Regions from separate parts of the Vogesella sp. AC12 genome, predicted to be linked through region 2. Evidence: predicted binding sites of a transcription regulator. Region 2 holds the regulator's gene; each other region holds the start of a gene.
What was found. The regulator sigma-54, encoded in region 2, starts transcription at its own class of promoters, with help from an activator protein. The targets are predictions, from matches to a motif close to CTGGCACGCTTCATGCTT.

Region 1 (5,518 bases), on a different contig from region 2:
CCGTCACGGCCCAGGTGCACGTTGTCCGGCTTGATGTCGCGGTGCACGATGCCCAGGCGGTGCAGCGCCGACATCGCCCGGCACAGCGCGAGGCCGATGGCGACCACCTCGCTGATGCCGAAACGCTGCTGCGCCAGCCGTGCGGCCAGCGTTTCGCCGTCGTGCCAGCGCTGCAGGTAGTACAGGTGCTGGCGTTCGACGCCGGTGGCGACCTCGGCAAAATACGGCGAGCTGATGCGTTTCTGCAGCCACTCCTCCACCAGCAGCGCCTGCTCCGCGCCCGGATCGCCGGCCAGCAGCGGCGGCAGCGTCTTCAGCACCCAGTGCCGGCCGGCGGCGTCGGCGACGCGATAGGCCAGCCCGCCGGGCGAGGCGTGCAGGCTGGCCACCACTGTCAGCCCTTCAAACGGCTGGCCGTCGCGCAGCTTCGGCGGCAGCGGCAGGCTGGTGCCGCGCGCCAGCTCGTCGGCCAGTGCGCCCTGCGGCAGCGCCTCCACCCGCAGCACCAGCGCCGACAGGTTGTCCTGCGCACCGGCGGCCAGTGCCGCTTCGCACAGCACGCTGGCGGCACGCTGCACATCCAGATGCAGGTGCAGGATCTCGTCGATGCGCTTGTCGCCCAGTGCCTGCCACACGCCGTCGCACAGCAGCGCGAACACGTCGCCGGCGTGCAGATCGCCGTCGCAGAAATCCGGCATCACGTGCTCGTCCAGCCCCATGCCGCGCTTGAGCACGTGCGACAGCGACGCCTCCTCCCACACGTGGTCGACGGTCAGCTGCGTCAGCCGGCCTTCCCGCAGGAGGTAAACGCGGCAGTCGCCGACGTGGGCGACGGTGTAGCGGTGGCCGCGCAACACCAGTGCCGACAATGCCGCCACCAGCGGCTTGCCCTGCGCGCGCAGCCAGCGGTTGTGCGCCGCCAGCAGCCGGTCCAGCGCCGACGACACCGCCCACGTTTCCGGCGTGGCGTAGTAGTCGGCGCACACCGCGCGGATGGTGGACTGCGCCGCCAGGCGGCCGTCGGCACAACCGGAGACGCCATCGGCCAGCGCGAACAGCGCGCCCTTGCTGGTCAAGAGCCCGTCCTGCGGCACGCTCCAGCCCAGCGCGTCCTCGTTGCGTTCACGGCGACCGGCGTCGCTGGCGTGGCCGACGGCAAGTTGCAAGCTCATGGTGCTTCCCTGCTAGAAATAATGCCCGCTTAAAGATGATGCCCTGTTCCAGCACGGCGTAACGGGGCGGGATCCGTGATCCCGACCCGCTGATGGCCAGTGCTTGCCGCTTATACCCGCGCCGCGGTCACGTTGCTAGCACCCCAGGTGGTGCGCCAGCGCAGTTTCACGCCGTGCAGGCCGATCCACGCCACCACGCCGAGGCTGGCGAACAGCCACAGCCCGAGCTGGTAGTTGCCGGTGTGCTGCTTGACGAGGCCGAGGCCGGCGGCGAGCAGGAAGCCGCCAATGCCGCCGGCCATGCCGATCAGGCCGGTCATCACCCCGATTTCCTTGCGGAAGCGCTGCGGCACCAGCTGGAACACCGCGCCGTTGCCGCTGCCCAGTGCCAGCATCGCGCCGACAAACAGCGCCAGCGCCACGTTGACCTGCGGCAGGTTGAAGCCGACCACCGCGATCAGCAGCGCCGCCGCGGTGTACATCACCAGCAGGGTGCGGATGCCGCCGATACGGTCGGCCAGCGCGCCACCCAGCGGCCGCATCAGCGAGCCGGCGAATACGCAGGCGGCGGTGTAGTAGCCGGCGGTGACGGCGTTGAGCCCGTACTGGTCATGGAAGTAGCCCGGCAGCGCGCTGGCGAGGCCGGCAAAGCCGCCGAAGGTCACGCAGTAGAAGAACATGAACCACCAGCTGTCCTTGTCGCCCAGCACGCGCAGGTAGTCGGCCATCGCCTTGGGCTTGGGGCGCTGCGGCGCATTCTTGGCGAACAGGTAGAACAGCACGAACACCACGGAGAGCGGCAGCACCGCGAGGCCGAACACGTTTTCCCAACCATAGAGTGCGGCCAACGTTGGCGCCAGCAGCGCGGCAAACACGGTGCCGGAGTTGCCGGCACCGGCGATGCCCATCGCCTTGCCCTGGTGCTCGGGCGGATACCACTGCGACGCCAGCGGCAGCGACACCGCGAAGGCGGCGCCGGCGACGCCGAGGAACACCCCCAGCAACAACGCCTGCGACAGCGACTGGATGCCGTGCAGCCAGGCAAAGCCCAGCGCCAGCATCACCACCACCTGGCCGAGGATGCCTGCGAATTTTGGCGAGAAGCGGTCCACCAGCAGGCCCATGCCGAAGCGCAACAGGGCGCCGGCCAGGATCGGCGTCGCCACCATCAGCCCGCGCTGCTGCGCCGACAGCTGCAGGGCCTCGGCGATCTGGATCGCCAGCGGCCCGAGGATGTACCACACCATGAAGCTGAGGTCGAAATAGAGGAACGACACCAGCAGTGTCGGGGTATGGCCTGCCTTCCAGAAGTCCTTGCTCATTGTCTTGTTCCTTGAAAGATGTCCGTGATCGATCAGGCGGCGCGCCGGTGGCGCCGCGGCGGTCCGTGCCGCAAAAAAGCAAAGAGGCCCGTTGCCCGCGGTATCGCACCACGCGCAACGGACCTCTTTGTCCAAGCCCGCATCGCCGCCATTGGCAACCGGGACAATCATCTGCAGCGTTATCTGAGCAAGTGCCGTGCCAGCCAGATAGCGCATTTTGGCCGCCCAATCGCCACCTTTGCCGCCGCCTGCGCCTGCCGATGGTGCACAGCAGCACCAAAAGCAGGCGACTGATCGCAGGCCCCATGAAAAAACCGGGCCAGCGGCCCGGTGTCAACAACGTGTCGCCACGTCAGGGGATGCAGCCTGCCGTTGCCGCTCAGGCTGCCTCTTTGCGGTGTTTCTGGTACAGGAAATCCAGCACCGCACCGCGATAGCGGTGATAGTCGGCGTCGCCCGCCAGCGCCAGCCGGTTGCGCGGCCGTGGCAGCTGCACTTCCAGTATCTCGCCGACGGTGGCCGCCGGGCCGTTGGTCATCATCACGATGCGGTCGGACAGCAGCACCGCCTCGTCCACGTCGTGAGTCACCATCACCACGGTGCTGCCGGTGGCATCGACAATCTTCACCATCTCGTCCTGCAGGTTGGCGCGGGTCAGCGCGTCCAGCGCGCCGAACGGCTCATCCATCAGCAGCACTTTCGGCTCCATCGCCAGTGCGCGGGCGATGCCGACACGCTGCTTCATGCCGCCGGAGATCTCGTGCGGGTGCTTGTCGCGGGCGTGGCTCAGCCCCACCAGCGCCAGTGCGGCGTCGGTGCGCGCCGCCAGCTGCGCCTTGCCCTCCTTGGCGCCGAACACCCGCTCCACCGCCAGCAGGATGTTGCCGTAGCAGGACAGCCACGGCAGCAGGCTGTGGTTCTGGAACACCACCGCGCGCTCGGGGCCGGGGCCGTCGATCTCGCGGCCGTTGCACAGCGCGATGCCGTCGGACGGCTCCAGCAACCCGGCGATGATGTTGAGCACCGTGGACTTGCCGCAGCCGGAGTGGCCGATCAGCGACACCACCTCGCCCTGGCGGATGGTGAGATTGATGTCCTGCAGCGCGACGAAGCGGCCTTTCTTGGTATCGAAGTGCTTTTGCACGTTTTCCAGCTCGACGAAGCGTTCCATGTCACTCTCCCTGTCCGAAGCTGGCCTTCTTCGCCAGCCATACCAGTGCCTGTTCCAGCGCCAGCCCCACCAGACCGACCACGAAGATGGCGATCAGGATGTGCTCCACATTCAGGTTGTTCCATTCGTCCCACACCCAGAAGCCCAGCCCCACACCGCCGGTGAGCATCTCCGCCGCCACGATCACCAGCCACGCGGTACCGATCGCGAGGCGCACGCCGGTGAGCATGTGCGGCAGCACCGCCGGCAGCAGGATGACGCTGAACACCTTCCACTCCGACAGCCGCAGCACGCGCGCCACGTTGAGGTAATCCTGCGGCACCGCGCGCACGCCGGCGGCGGTATTGAGGATCATCGGCCAGATGCTGGAGATGAAGATCACCCAGATCGACGCCGGGCTGGCGGCCTTGAACACCAAGAGGCCGATCGGCAGCCACGCCAGCGGCGACACCGGGCGCAGCAGGCTGATCACCGGCGCCGTCATCCGCGCCAGGAAACCGAAGCGGCCGATCATGAAGCCCAGCGGAATGCCGACCACGGCGGCAAGGCCGAAGCCGACGCCGACGCGGCCCAGCGACATCAGGATGTTCCAGCCTATGCCCTGGTCGTTGGGGCCGTTCTGGTAGAAGGGATCGGCGAACAGCTCGGTGGCCGACGCCCAGGTGCTGACCGGCCCCGGCAGGCTGCCGCGGCTGAGCTGCGACACCAGCGACCACAGCAGCACGAAGGCGATCAGCCCCAGCAGCGGCGGCACCAGCCAGCGGATGAAGCGCACCAGCGGTTGCAGCGATGGCGGCGCCGCGGCGAGCAGGGTCTTGCGCTTGCGCGGGCGGGCGCTGCGCACGGTGGCGGGCTGGCTTGCGGCCAACGTTGGCGAGAAAGTTTCTGCAGCACTCATGATGTCGCTCCTCAGGCCTTGATCTTGAAGCCGGCGGCGTAGGCGGCCGGGTTCTTGCCATCCCACACCACGCCGTCAATCAGCTTGCTGGCACGCATGTCGCTGGCCGGCAGAGCCACCCTGGCCATCGCCGCCGCGTCCTTGTAGATGGCGATCTGGTTGATCTGTTTCGCCACCGCCAGGTAGTCGGGATCGGTCTTCAGCAAGCCCCAGCGCTTGTGCTGGGTCAGGAACCACATGCCGTCGGACAGATACGGGAAGTTGACCTTGCCGCCGTCGAAGAACTTCATCAGTTTCGGGTCCTGCCACTTCTTGCCGAGGCCGTCCTCGTAGGCGCCGGCAAAGCGGCCGGCGATCACCGCCTCCGGCGCATTGACGTAGGCCTTCTCGGCAATCAGTTTGGCGACGCTGGCGCGGTTCTTCACCTCGTCGATGTAGCGCGAGGCGTCCAGCAACGCCGCCACCAGCGCGCGCGCGGTGTTGGGGTACTTCTTCACCCACTCGCCGGTGGTGCCGAGCACCTTTTCCGGGTGATCCGGCCAGATCTGCTGCGTGGTGGCCACCGAGAAGCCGATGCCGTCGGCGATGGCGCGCGCGTTCCACGGTTCGCCGACACAGTAGCCGTCCATATTGTCGACGCGCATATTGGCCACCATCTGCGGCGGCGGCACCACGATGGTTTTCACGTCCGACAGCGGGTTGACGCCGTGCGCCGCCAGCCAGTAGTACAGCCACATGGCGTGGGTGCCGGTGGGGAAGGTCTGCGCGAAGGTGTACTCGCGCGGCTCGGCCTTGATCAGCTTGGCCAGCGCCGGGCCGCTGGTGGCGCCCTTCTCCTTCAGCTGGTTGGAGAGCGTGATGCCCTGCCCGTTCTGGTTCAGCGTCATCAGCACCGCCATGTCCTTCTTCGGGCCGCCGATGCCGAGGTGCACGCCGTAGACCATGCCGTACAGCG
Region 2 (5,518 bases):
GGTAGCAATGAATACGTCGAAGGCAGCGCCAGCAACGTCAACTACAACACTGCGGCCAACCTTGCCACCCTGACCGGCAACGCCCGCGTCAAGCGCGGCCAGGATTCGGTCAGCGGCGCCGTCATCGTCTACAACACCGCCACCGAGACCTATCAGGCCAGCGGCGGCACCGCCGCCAGCGGCAACAGCGGCCGCGTGACGGTGATCCTGCAGCCCAAAGCACAGGGCACGCCATGACCCCGAGCCAGCTTTCCATCCAGCACCTGAAGAAGACCTTCAAGAAGCGTACCGTGGTGCGCGACGTGTCGCTGGAGATCGCCAGTGGCGAGGTGGTCGGCCTGCTCGGCCCCAACGGCGCCGGCAAAACCACCAGCTTCTACATGGTGGTCGGCCTGATCGCCGCCGATGCCGGCGAAATCCGCCTCGACGGCCAGACCATCACCCACCTGCCGATCCATCAGCGCGCACGGCTCGGTCTCGGCTATCTGCCGCAGGAAGCGTCGATCTTCCGCAAAATGACGGTAGACGAGAACATCCGCGCGGTACTGGAAATTGCCGGGCTGAAGGACGAGGAGCTGGAAAACGAGCTGACCCTGCTGCTGGACGACCTCAATATCAGCCACCTGCGCGACAGCAACGCGCTGGCGCTGTCCGGTGGCGAGCGCCGCCGCGTGGAAATCGCCCGCGTGCTGGCCACCCGCCCGCGCTTCATCCTGCTGGACGAGCCGTTTGCCGGCGTCGACCCGATCGCGGTAATCGATATCCAGAAGATCATCGCCTTCCTCAAGGAACGCGGCATCGGCGTGCTGATCACCGACCACAACGTGCGCGAAACGCTGCGCATCTGCGATCGCGCCTACATCATCTCCGAAGGCAGCGTGCTCGCCTCCGGCCTGCCGGAAGCGCTGGTGCTGAACGAACAGGTCCGCCAGGTGTACCTGGGCGAACACTTCCACTTGTAAGCCATGAAACAGACCCTCCAGCTCAAAACCAGCCAGCAACTCACGCTCACCCCCCAGTTGCAGCAATCGATCAAGCTGCTGCAGATGTCGACGCTGGATCTCAGTACCGAGCTGGAGCGCTACCTGCTGGAAAACCCGCTGCTGGAACGCGCCGACAGCAGCGACAGCCCCGACGAGTCCGACAGCCCGTTGCCGGTGCTGGCGCCCAGCGGTGACACGCCGGCGTCGGACAGCGGCAGCGAGCCGGAGCGGCCGGAAGCGGAAAGCAACCGCGACGACGGCGAGCTGCTCGGCGACTGGGGCAGCAGCGGGAGCGGCAGCAGCCGCAACGATGACGACGACGAGTTCGACCCCATTCTCAACACCCCGTGCCGGCCGTCGCTGCGCGAGCACCTGACCGCGCAGATGGGTGAAACCCAGCTCAGCCAGCGCGACAAGGCGCTGATGTCGCTGCTGATCGACGAGCTGGATGACGACGGCTATCTGCCGACCTCGCTGGACGACATCGCCGCCGAGCTGCCGCTGGAGCTGGAAGTGGAAGGCGACGAGCTGGAGTGCCTGCGCAAGCTGCTGACCCAGTTCGAGCCGACCGGCATCGGCAGCCGCAATCTCACCGAATTCCTCAGCCTGCAACTGCAGCAGCACGCGGCACCGGCCGCGGTGCGTCAGCTGGCGCTGGACATGGTGCAGCAGCACCTGCCGCTCCTGGGCAACCGCGACTTCACCAAGCTCAAGAAGCTGCTCGCCATCGACGAACAGCAGCTGAAAACCGCCCACGCCCTGCTCGCCAGCCTGCGACCGCGCCCCAGCAGCGGCTTCGACCAGGGCGAGACCCACTACGTCGCCCCCGACATCCTGGTGGTGAAACGCCAGCAGCGCTGGGTGGCGCGCCTCAACCAGGGCACGCTGCCGAAGCTGCGCGTCAACCAGATGTATGCAGGCATGCTACAGCAGAAGGGCAGCAGCCATAATCTGGGCGGCCAGCTGCAAGAGGCGCGCTGGCTGGTAAAAAACATTCAACAACGGTTTGACACCATCCTGAAAGTGGCAGAATCTATTGTTGACAGACAGCAAGCGTTCTTTGAACAAGGTGAAGTGGCCATGCGCCCGCTTATCCTGCGAGACATCGCGGAAGAACTGGGTCTGCATGAGTCAACCATCTCCCGCGTCACCACGCAGAAATACCTGCTGTGCAGCCGTGGCTTGTTCGAACTCAAATATTTCTTTGGCAGTTCGGTCGATACTGACAGTGGTGGCGAATGTTCCGCCACCGCGATCAAGGCACTGATCCGGCAGATCATCGATGCGGAAGACCACAACAAACCGCTGTCTGACAGCGCCATTGCCGACAAGCTGATCGCTCAAGGTATTCAGGTTGCAAGACGTACCGTAGCCAAGTATCGTGAAGCCATGCAGATACCACCGGTCAGCCAGCGCAAGACTTTTTAGGTTGTTCATAACAAGATCGCCATGCCCAGTCCGGATATGGCACCAACAGAAGGAGTTAGGGTATGAACCTCAAGATTACCGGCCTCCACCTCGACGTTACCCCGGCGCTTCGTGACTACATCGAAAGCAAACTGGAACGCATTACCCGCCATGTCGATAATGTGATCGGTGTCAACGTGACACTGTCTGTCGACAAACTGGTACAGAAAGCCGAAGTCAATGTTCATCTGGCAGGCAAGGATATCCATGCCGAAGCCACCGAAGCGGACATGTACGCGGCCATCGACCTGCTGACTGACAAACTGGATCGTCAGGTACTGAAATTCAAGGAAAAACAGGTCGAGCATCGCGCACCGGTACCGCAAGAGCAAGCGTCGCTCTGATCAGGATTTGCCGAACAAAAACGGATAATGCAAGCACTGCTTGCTTATCCGTTCTTTTTTTGGCTACCGCTTTTTCTCCTGACGATCATCCTGCGCTTTCCACTATGGTATTCCGTGGACTCGGCGTAGAATGGCCCTCGATTTTTTCGGGCAAATGGCATTATGGGCTTGATCAGTAAAATACTCTCCGTGGACAACGTCATTGCTGACATGGACGTTTCCAGCAAAAAACGACTCTTCGAACAAGTCGGCCTGATGGTCGAAAACAGTCACGCCATCGCACGCAGCGATGTCTTCGACAGCTTGTTTGCCCGGGAAAAACTCGGCTCCACCGGCCTGGGACAAGGCGTCGCCATACCGCATGGCCGCATCAAGAGCCTGAAGGAAGCCACCGGCATCTTCATCCGCCTGAAGGCGCCGATTCCGTTCGATGCCCCCGATGGCAAACCGGTCTCGCTGCTGTTCGTGCTGCTGGTGCCGGAGCAGGCCACCGACATCCACCTGCAGGTATTGTCCGAGCTGGCGCAGCGCTTCTCCAGCAAGGCGCTGCGCGAACAGATGAACGATCCCGCCTGCGATGCGCAGAAGCTGTTTGAACTGATTTCCGACACCCCAGACCATGCCTAATATCAGTGTTCGCCGCCTGTACCAGGACAATCAGCACAAGCTCAACCTGAGCTGGGTCGCCGGCCGTTCCGGCTCCGACAACCTGATTTCGAATGATGAACAGCGGCCAACCCAGGCACTGGTCGGTCACCTCAACTTCATCCACCCCAACCGGGTGCAGGTACTTGGCCTCGCGGAAGTGGAATACCTGAACAAGCTGGAGCAGGCTGCGGCACGGACCGCCCTCGACCAGCTGTTCCACCGCACCATGGCGGTGGTGATCGTCGCCAATGCGCAGCCGGTGCCCAACCTGCTGCGCGACTACTGCCAGAGCCACAATGTGCCGCTGATGAGTACGCCGCTGGAAAGCCCGTACCTGATGGACGTGCTGCGCATCTATCTGGCGCGCGCGCTGGCGGTCTCCACCGTGATGCACGGCGTGTTTCTCGACGTGCTGGAAATCGGCGTGCTGATCATGGGCGATTCGGCGATGGGCAAGAGCGAACTGGCGCTGGAGCTGATCTCGCGCGGCCACGGCATGGTTGCCGATGACGCAGTCGAGCTGTACCGCATCGGACCGGAAACGCTGGAAGGCCGCTGCCCGGCGCTGCTGCGCGACTTCCTCGAGGTGCGCGGCCTCGGCATCCTCAATATCCGCACCATTTTCGGCGAAACCGCGGTACGCCCGAAGAAGGTGCTGAAGTTGATCATCCACCTGATGAAGGCCAACGACCAGGCGATGCAGACGCTGGACCGCCTCAACATCCAGTCCGAAACGCAGGACATCCTCGGCGTCACCGTGCGCAAGGTGATCCTGCCAGTGGCCGCCGGTCGCAACCTGGCGGTACTGGTCGAGGCCGCGGTGCGCAACTACATCCTGCAGCTGCGCGGCATCGACAGTACCCGCGAATTCATCGATCGCCACACCAACCTGCTACGGGACCAGGAACATGCAGCTGATTCTGATTAGCGGCCTGTCCGGCTCCGGCAAGTCCGTCGCCCTGCGCCTCTTGGAAGACAACGGCTACTACTGCGTCGACAACCTGCCGGCCACCATGCTCACCGACGTGGTGGCGCTGTACAGCGAACAGGGTTACCAGCACGTCGCCATCAGCGTCGACACCCGTTCCGCACCAACGTTGGCCGCATTGCCGGAGGTGATGGCCAGCCTGAAAGCGATGCGGGTCGACGTGCGCCTGATCTATCTGGAAGCCACCACCGAAGTGCTGGTCCAGCGTTTCTCGGAAACGCGGCGCCGCCACCCGTTGTCCGGCAACGGCCTGACGGTGGAGGAATGCATCCGCCTCGAGCGCGAGATGCTGGAGCACATCCACGAGCTGGGCCACCGCATCGACACCAGCCACCTGTCCGCCAACGCGTTGCGAGCCTGGGTCAAGGTACTGGTCGACGCCGATGCCGACTGCCTGACCCTGGTGTTCGAATCGTTCGGCTTCAAGCACGGCCTGCCGCTGGACGCCGATTTCGTGTTCGACGTGCGCTGCCTGCCCAACCCCTACTACGAAGTCGCGCTACGGCCGCTGACCGGCCAGGACGAAGCGATCTGCCGCTTCTTCGAAGGCGAAGCCAGCGTGGCGCAGATGCTGGCCGACATCCGCCAGCTCCTGCAAAACTGGCTGCCGCGCTTCCGCCAGGACAACCGCAGCTACGTCACCGTCGCCATCGGCTGCACCGGCGGCCAGCACCGCTCGGTCTACCTCGCCGAACAGCTGGCCAAGGCCTTTGCCGGCGAACAGGTCCTGCTGCGCCACCGCCAGCTGCCCGCCAAAAAATAAGCCGGCCATGTTCAAGGCCGGGGACTATCTGGTGCTGCTGGCACTGTGCGCGCTGCTGCTGGCGGCCTTCCTGCAGCTCGGCCGCCACGCCGGCGAGGCCGACAGCGTCATCGTGCGCCAGAACGGCACCGAAACCATCCGCCTGCCGCTGCGCCTGAACCGGCGCCATGTCGCCCACGGCCCGCTGGGGCTGACCGAAATCGAGATCCACAACGGCCAGGCCCGCATCCGCCGCGATCCGAGCCCGCGCCAGTACTGCGTGCAGCAGGGCTGGCTGCGCCACAGCGGCGACATCGCCGTGTGCCTGCCCAACCGCGTCAGCATC
Region 3 (5,518 bases), on a different contig from region 2:
GCGGTACCACGATCTGGCCACCCTCGCCCTGGATCGCCAGCCCGGAACGGGTGCGCATCACGCCTTCGGTGTCGACGATGTAGCCACCGTCGCGGGTGTAGGCCTCACCGCCACCCGGTGCCTGCACCGCGAAAAAGCCCGGCGTCGCCAGCGCGAAATCGCTTTCGTTGCCGGTCAGTTGCAGCGAGCCCTGGCTCATGTCGTGACCGACGGTATTGTCGACCTGGTAGGTACGCGTCGGCGCACCGTCGCCGACCACGCGCAGCGCCCGGAAAGACGCCAGATCGGCCTTGAAGCCGTTGGTATGGACGTTGGCAAGGTTGTTGGAAGTGGTCGCCTGTTGCCAGGCGACGTGCTTCGCACCATTCATTGCCAGATACAGCACCTTATCCATGAATCCGTCTCTCCGCGCTTAGCATCTCAACCCGCATTAACGCAGGTTGAGCAGGGTCTGCATGATGGTGTCTTGGGTCTTGATGGTCTGCGCGTTGGCCTGGTAGTAGCGCTGCGCAATGATCATGTTCACCAGTTCGGCGGTGGTATCGACGTTGGACTCCTCCAGCGCCGACGGCTTGATGTAACCCATGCCGCCGGAGTTGGGGTCGGCCATGCTGCGGGCGCCGGCATCGCTGCTGTACAGCCAGCGGTTGTTGCCGTTAGGTACCAGACCCTGGATGTTGGAGAAGTTGTACAAGGTGATCTGGCCGATCGGCTCGGTCACACCGTTGGTGTAGTTGGCGTAGATCACGCCAGCGGAGTCGGCGCCGATACCGGTGAACTTGCCGGCCGGATAGCCGCCGGCCACCTGGCGGGAGACGCTGTAATCGCCGCTGTACTGGGTGCTGTTGGTGAAGTCGATATCGAATGCCGGGTGGGCGCTGGCAGCACTGGTATCGGCGGCAATGGTGATAATGTTGTCCGACCACGCGGTCAGCTGACCGGACTGGTCAAACTTGACCTGGGTCGGCGCGCCCGCTACCAAGGTGCCGTCTACCGAGTGGTACACGTCCCAGTTGTTCACGTCCAGCGTCGACGGCGGCACGGTGGCCGGCACCACCGGGTCGGTGGTCGAGGCACGGCGGGCAAAGTACACCGACACGGTATGCACGTTGCCGTAGTTGTCGTAGAACTTGGCACCGCTGGTATAGGAATAGGTGGACGCGTCCAGCGGGTCAAACGGCTTGACCGCCGGGTCGATCACCGCGCCGCCCCCGTTCAGGTTAAAGCTCCAGTCGATGCCGCGCTCGCCGGGAGCACCGGTCGCCTTGGCGATGCCGCTGTTGATGGTGGACACCTGCAGCGGCTGTTCGGCACCGGTTTTCACGCCGTTGACCATCTGGTAGCCGTTCAGGTAGTAGCCGTTGTTGACGATGTAGCCTTCCTTGTCCAGCTTGAACTCGCCGTTGCGGGAGAACGCCTCGATGCCGCCGTTGCCGGTGTTTTCACTGGTCAACCGGTAAAAGCCGTTGCCGGAAATCGCCATGTCCAGCGGGTTGTTGGTGGTGGTGATGTTGCCCTGCTGGAACTGCTGCGACACCGCCAGCACCTGCACCCCGACGCCGGCCTGGGTATTGGTACCCGCCTGGGTCGAGGCCGAGGCCAGAGAACGGGCGTACAGATCGCCAAACTCGACGCGCGAGCCCTTGAAACCGATGGTGCTGCCGTTGGCAATATTGTTGCCGATCACGTCCAACTGCTTGGACGCTGCGCTCAGACCACTCAAACCTTGCTGGAAACCCATGTTCTATCCCCCGAATGCTTAACCGGAATGTCTTAGATAAGTTGCGTCACGTCGCTCATCGACATCCGCTTGCCGTTTTCCAGCACCAATGAAGAAACGCCCTTGTCGATCGCCACACTGCTGATCTTGACCGGATTCAGGATCTTGGCATCCACCGCCACCGTCCCGTTCACCGCCTTGATCGAGATCGAATACTGGCCGTCCGGCTGCTGCACGCCGGCCGCGTTCTTGCCGTCCCAGCCGACCGTCAGCTGGCCGGCTGTCTGCGCGCCAAGCTTGATCTCGCTGACCACCACGCCGGCGGCGTTCTTGATGGTGACCACCGCGTCGCTGGCCGACTGCGGGAAATCCACCACCGCCTTGGCCGCGCCGCCATTGAGGCTGACTTCGTTGCCGGGGATCAGCGCGTAGCGGCCGATCATCAGCGTCGCCAGCAGCGACTGGCTGGCGGACTGGTTGTCCGACAGCGCCTTGATCGAGGCGTTGACGCTTTCCAGGCCGCTGACGGTGCTAATCTGCGCCATCTGGCTGGTCATCTGCGCGTTGTCCATCGGGTTCGACGGATCCTGGGTTTTCAGCTGCGTGGTCAGCAGCTTCAGGAAGCGGTTCTGGATGTCTTCGGCGTTACTGCCCGCCTTGTTGCTGGCGACGTTGTACGACTCGAAGTCGATGCCGGTGGCGGTGGCGCTGTTTACGGTTGCCATGCGAGACCTCTAACGGTTACTGGCCAAGCTGCAAGGTTTTTTGCAGCAGGGTCTTTGCGGTATTCATTACTTCGACGCTGGTCTGGTAGGAGCGCGAAGCGGAAATCATGTCGGCCATTTCTTCCACCGGGTTGACGTTGGGCATCTTGATATAGCCACGCTCGTCGGCCAGCGGATGGCCCGGTTCGTACTTGAGGCGGAACGGCGAGGTGTCCTCGACGATCGAGGTCACCCGCACCCCGGCCACCTGCGGCATGTCGGCGGTCACCGGCGTGGCGGTGAACACCGCGTGGCGGCCGCGGAACGGCTCGCCGGTGGAGCTGGTGGCGCTCTCCGCGTTGGCGATATTGCTGGCCACCAGGTTCAGGCGCATCGACTGCGCCGTCAGCGCCGAGCCGGCAATATTGAAGACATTAGACAGCGACATGGTTATTGCCCACCCTTGATTGCGTCCATCAGCCCGCTGATTCTCCGGTTGAGGAAGGTCAGCGTGGACTGGTATTTCATCGCGTTGTCGGTAAACGCGGCGCGCTCGACATCCATATCGACGGTGTTGCCGTCGAGGCTGGGCTGTACCGCGCTGCGATACTGCAGGCCGCCATCATCGACGCTGGCGTGACCCTGGGCCGCCAGATGGCGCTCGTTGCTGGTCGCCAGCGCCAAGCCGCTTTGCGATGCGCGCAGCTGGCCTTGCAGTGCCTTGCCGAAATCGAAATCCACCGCCTTGTAGCCTGGCGTATCCGCGTTGGCGATATTGCTGGCAATCACTTCCACCTTCTTGGCACGCAGGCCAAGCGATTGCTGGAAGAAGTTGAGGTGGTCGGAAATCTTGTCGAGCATGATCGGTCGTCCGTTAAGTTGGCATCCTTAAAGCATGAACTGTGCCAATCAAAAAACAGCCGCCCAGCGCTCAAGTTTCGGCCGCGGCAGCCGAAAACGCCTGCCCAATGGCGCATCCGCCGCCGGCAAGGCGGCAAGATTTGCCGCCGCGCGCCGGAAACGGCAACGCCACCGGCAAGGGTGGCGTTGGGCATGGCGATTGCGGCCAAGGTTGGCCGCAAGACAGCGCGTTCAGTCGTCGCTGCGGATCTCGAAATCGTGGGTAATGTCGGCGGTCTTGCCGAGCATGATCGAGGCCGAGCAGTACTTCTCCGCCGACAGCTTGATGGCGCGCTCCACCACGTCAGCCTTCAGCTCGCGGCCCACCACCACGAAGTGGAAGTGGATCCTGGTGAACACCTTCGGGTCGCTGTCGGCACGCTCGGCGTCCATCTCTACCCAACAGTCGCGCACGTCCTGACGCGACTTCTTCAGGATGTTCAGCACGTCATAGCTGGTGCAGCCGGCGGTGCCCAGCAGCAGCAGTTCCATCGGCCGCGGGCCGAGGTTGCGGCCGCCGCCTTCCGGCGCGCCGTCCATCACCACCGCATGGCCGCTGCCGGTTTCGCCCATGAAACACACGCCATCCACCCACTTCAGTCTTGCTTTCATCTTGCCTTCCCCTTGGATTCAGACCGCAAGCGTATCACTGCCGATTTGGGCGAACAAAGAATCACCGGTAAAATGGAAAGATTGTTTAGTTTTGAAGCCACTCACATGCTCGTATTGGGAATTGAATCGTCTTGCGACGAAACCGGCGTCGCGCTGTACGACACCGAACACGGCCTGATTGCCGACCAGCTGCACTCGCAGATGGCGATGCACGCCGAATACGGCGGCGTGGTGCCGGAGCTGGCCAGCCGCGACCACATCCGCCGCGTCACGCCTCTGACCCGCGCCTGTCTCGCCGAAGCCGGCAAGACGCTGCAGGACATCGACGCCATCGCCTACACCGAAGGCCCCGGCCTCGGCGGCGCGCTGCTGGTCGGCGCCAGCTTCGCCAATGCGCTGGCGGTGGGACTGAACATCCCGGTGATCAGCGTGCACCACCTCGAAGGCCACCTGCTGTCGCCACTGCTGGCCGATCCGCGGCCGGCATTCCCCTTCCTGGCGCTACTGGTCTCCGGCGGCCACACCCAGATCATGGCCGTGCGCGGCGTCGGCGATTACCAGATCCTCGGTGAGACCGTGGACGACGCCGCCGGCGAAGCCTTCGACAAGACCGCCAAGCTGCTCGGCCTGCCCTACCCCGGCGGCCCGCTGCTGTCGAAACTGGCGGAAGAAGGCGACCCGGCGCGCTTCACCCTGCCGCGCCCGATGCTGCACAGCGACAACCTCGACATGAGCTTCTCCGGCCTGAAAACCGCGGTGCTGATGCTGAAGAAACAGGTCGAGGCCGAATGCGGCAGCGTCGACGAGCAGGCGCGCAAGGACATCTGCCGCGCCTTCCAGGAAGCCATCGTCGACGTGCTGGTCAGCAAGTGCGTGAAGGCGCTGAAACAGCACGGCCTGCAGCGCATCGTGGTCGCCGGCGGTGTCGGCGCCAACAAGCAGCTGCGCGCGGCGCTGGATGCCGCCGCGGCCAAGCGCCGCTTCGGCGTGTTCTACCCGCCGCTGAAGCTGTGCACCGACAACGGCGCAATGATCGCCTTCGCCGGCGCCATGCGCCTGCAGTACGCGCGTACCGCCGGCAGCTTTACCGTGAAGCCGCGCTGGGATCTGTCCACCCTGCCCAAGGCCTGACCCTCACCCGCCGGCCGCCACCAGGCGGCCGCCCTACCGAATCGCTATGATCCAGCTAAAAAACCTGTCCCTGCGCCGCGGCCTGAAAGAATTGCTTGTTGCGGCCAACCTCACCATCAACCCTGGCAACAAGGTCGGCATGACCGGTGCCAACGGCGCCGGCAAGTCCAGCGTCTTCGCGCTGCTGAAAGGCGAACTGCACGCCGAAAGCGGCGAAGTGCTGCTGCCGCCGCACTGGACCATGGCGCACGTGGCGCAGGAAACCCCGGCACTGCCGCAATCGGCGCTCGATTTCGTGCTCGACGGCGACGCCGAGCTGCGCCGCCTGCAGCAAAGGTTGGCCGCCGCCGAAGCCAGTGCCGACGGTAACGCCATCGGCAGCCTGCACGCCGAGCTGGACCGCATCGACGGCTATTCCGCCGCCGCCCGCGCCGGCAAGCTGCTGGCCGGC

Region 1: the regulator sigma-54 is predicted to act here: its motif matches at 2,680-2,697, upstream of NOM55_RS12085 (NarK/NasA family nitrate transporter).
Region 3: the regulator sigma-54 is predicted to act here: its motif matches at 3,316-3,333, upstream of flgB (flagellar basal body rod protein FlgB).

The regions. Positions count from the first base shown of each region.
Region 1 is NZ_JANFNU010000007.1:85,568-91,085, reverse strand. It holds gene NOM55_RS12090 (bifunctional protein-serine/threonine kinase/phosphatase) at 1-1,172, opposite strand, end outside; gene NOM55_RS12085 (NarK/NasA family nitrate transporter) at 1,283-2,494, opposite strand; gene NOM55_RS12080 (ABC transporter ATP-binding protein) at 2,874-3,665, opposite strand; gene ntrB (nitrate ABC transporter permease) at 3,667-4,563, opposite strand; gene NOM55_RS12070 (CmpA/NrtA family ABC transporter substrate-binding protein) at 4,575-5,518, opposite strand, start outside.
Region 2 is NZ_JANFNU010000006.1:127,157-132,674, forward strand. It holds gene lptA (lipopolysaccharide transport periplasmic protein LptA) at 1-237, shown strand, start outside; gene lptB (LPS export ABC transporter ATP-binding protein) at 234-962, shown strand; gene NOM55_RS11345 (RNA polymerase factor sigma-54) at 966-2,411, shown strand; gene hpf (ribosome hibernation-promoting factor, HPF/YfiA family) at 2,474-2,794, shown strand; gene ptsN (PTS IIA-like nitrogen regulatory protein PtsN) at 2,957-3,421, shown strand; gene hprK (HPr(Ser) kinase/phosphatase) at 3,414-4,370, shown strand; gene rapZ (RNase adapter RapZ) at 4,351-5,193, shown strand; gene NOM55_RS11370 (NusG domain II-containing protein) at 5,201-5,518, shown strand, end outside.
Region 3 is NZ_JANFNU010000004.1:276,610-282,127, reverse strand. It holds gene NOM55_RS09455 (flagellar basal body rod protein FlgF) at 1-394, opposite strand, end outside; gene flgE (flagellar hook protein FlgE) at 431-1,741, opposite strand; gene NOM55_RS09445 (flagellar hook assembly protein FlgD) at 1,774-2,445, opposite strand; gene flgC (flagellar basal body rod protein FlgC) at 2,462-2,872, opposite strand; gene flgB (flagellar basal body rod protein FlgB) at 2,875-3,285, opposite strand; gene NOM55_RS09430 (OsmC family protein) at 3,517-3,936, opposite strand; gene tsaD (tRNA (adenosine(37)-N6)-threonylcarbamoyltransferase complex transferase subunit TsaD) at 4,042-5,067, shown strand; gene NOM55_RS09420 (ATP-binding cassette domain-containing protein) at 5,114-5,518, shown strand, end outside.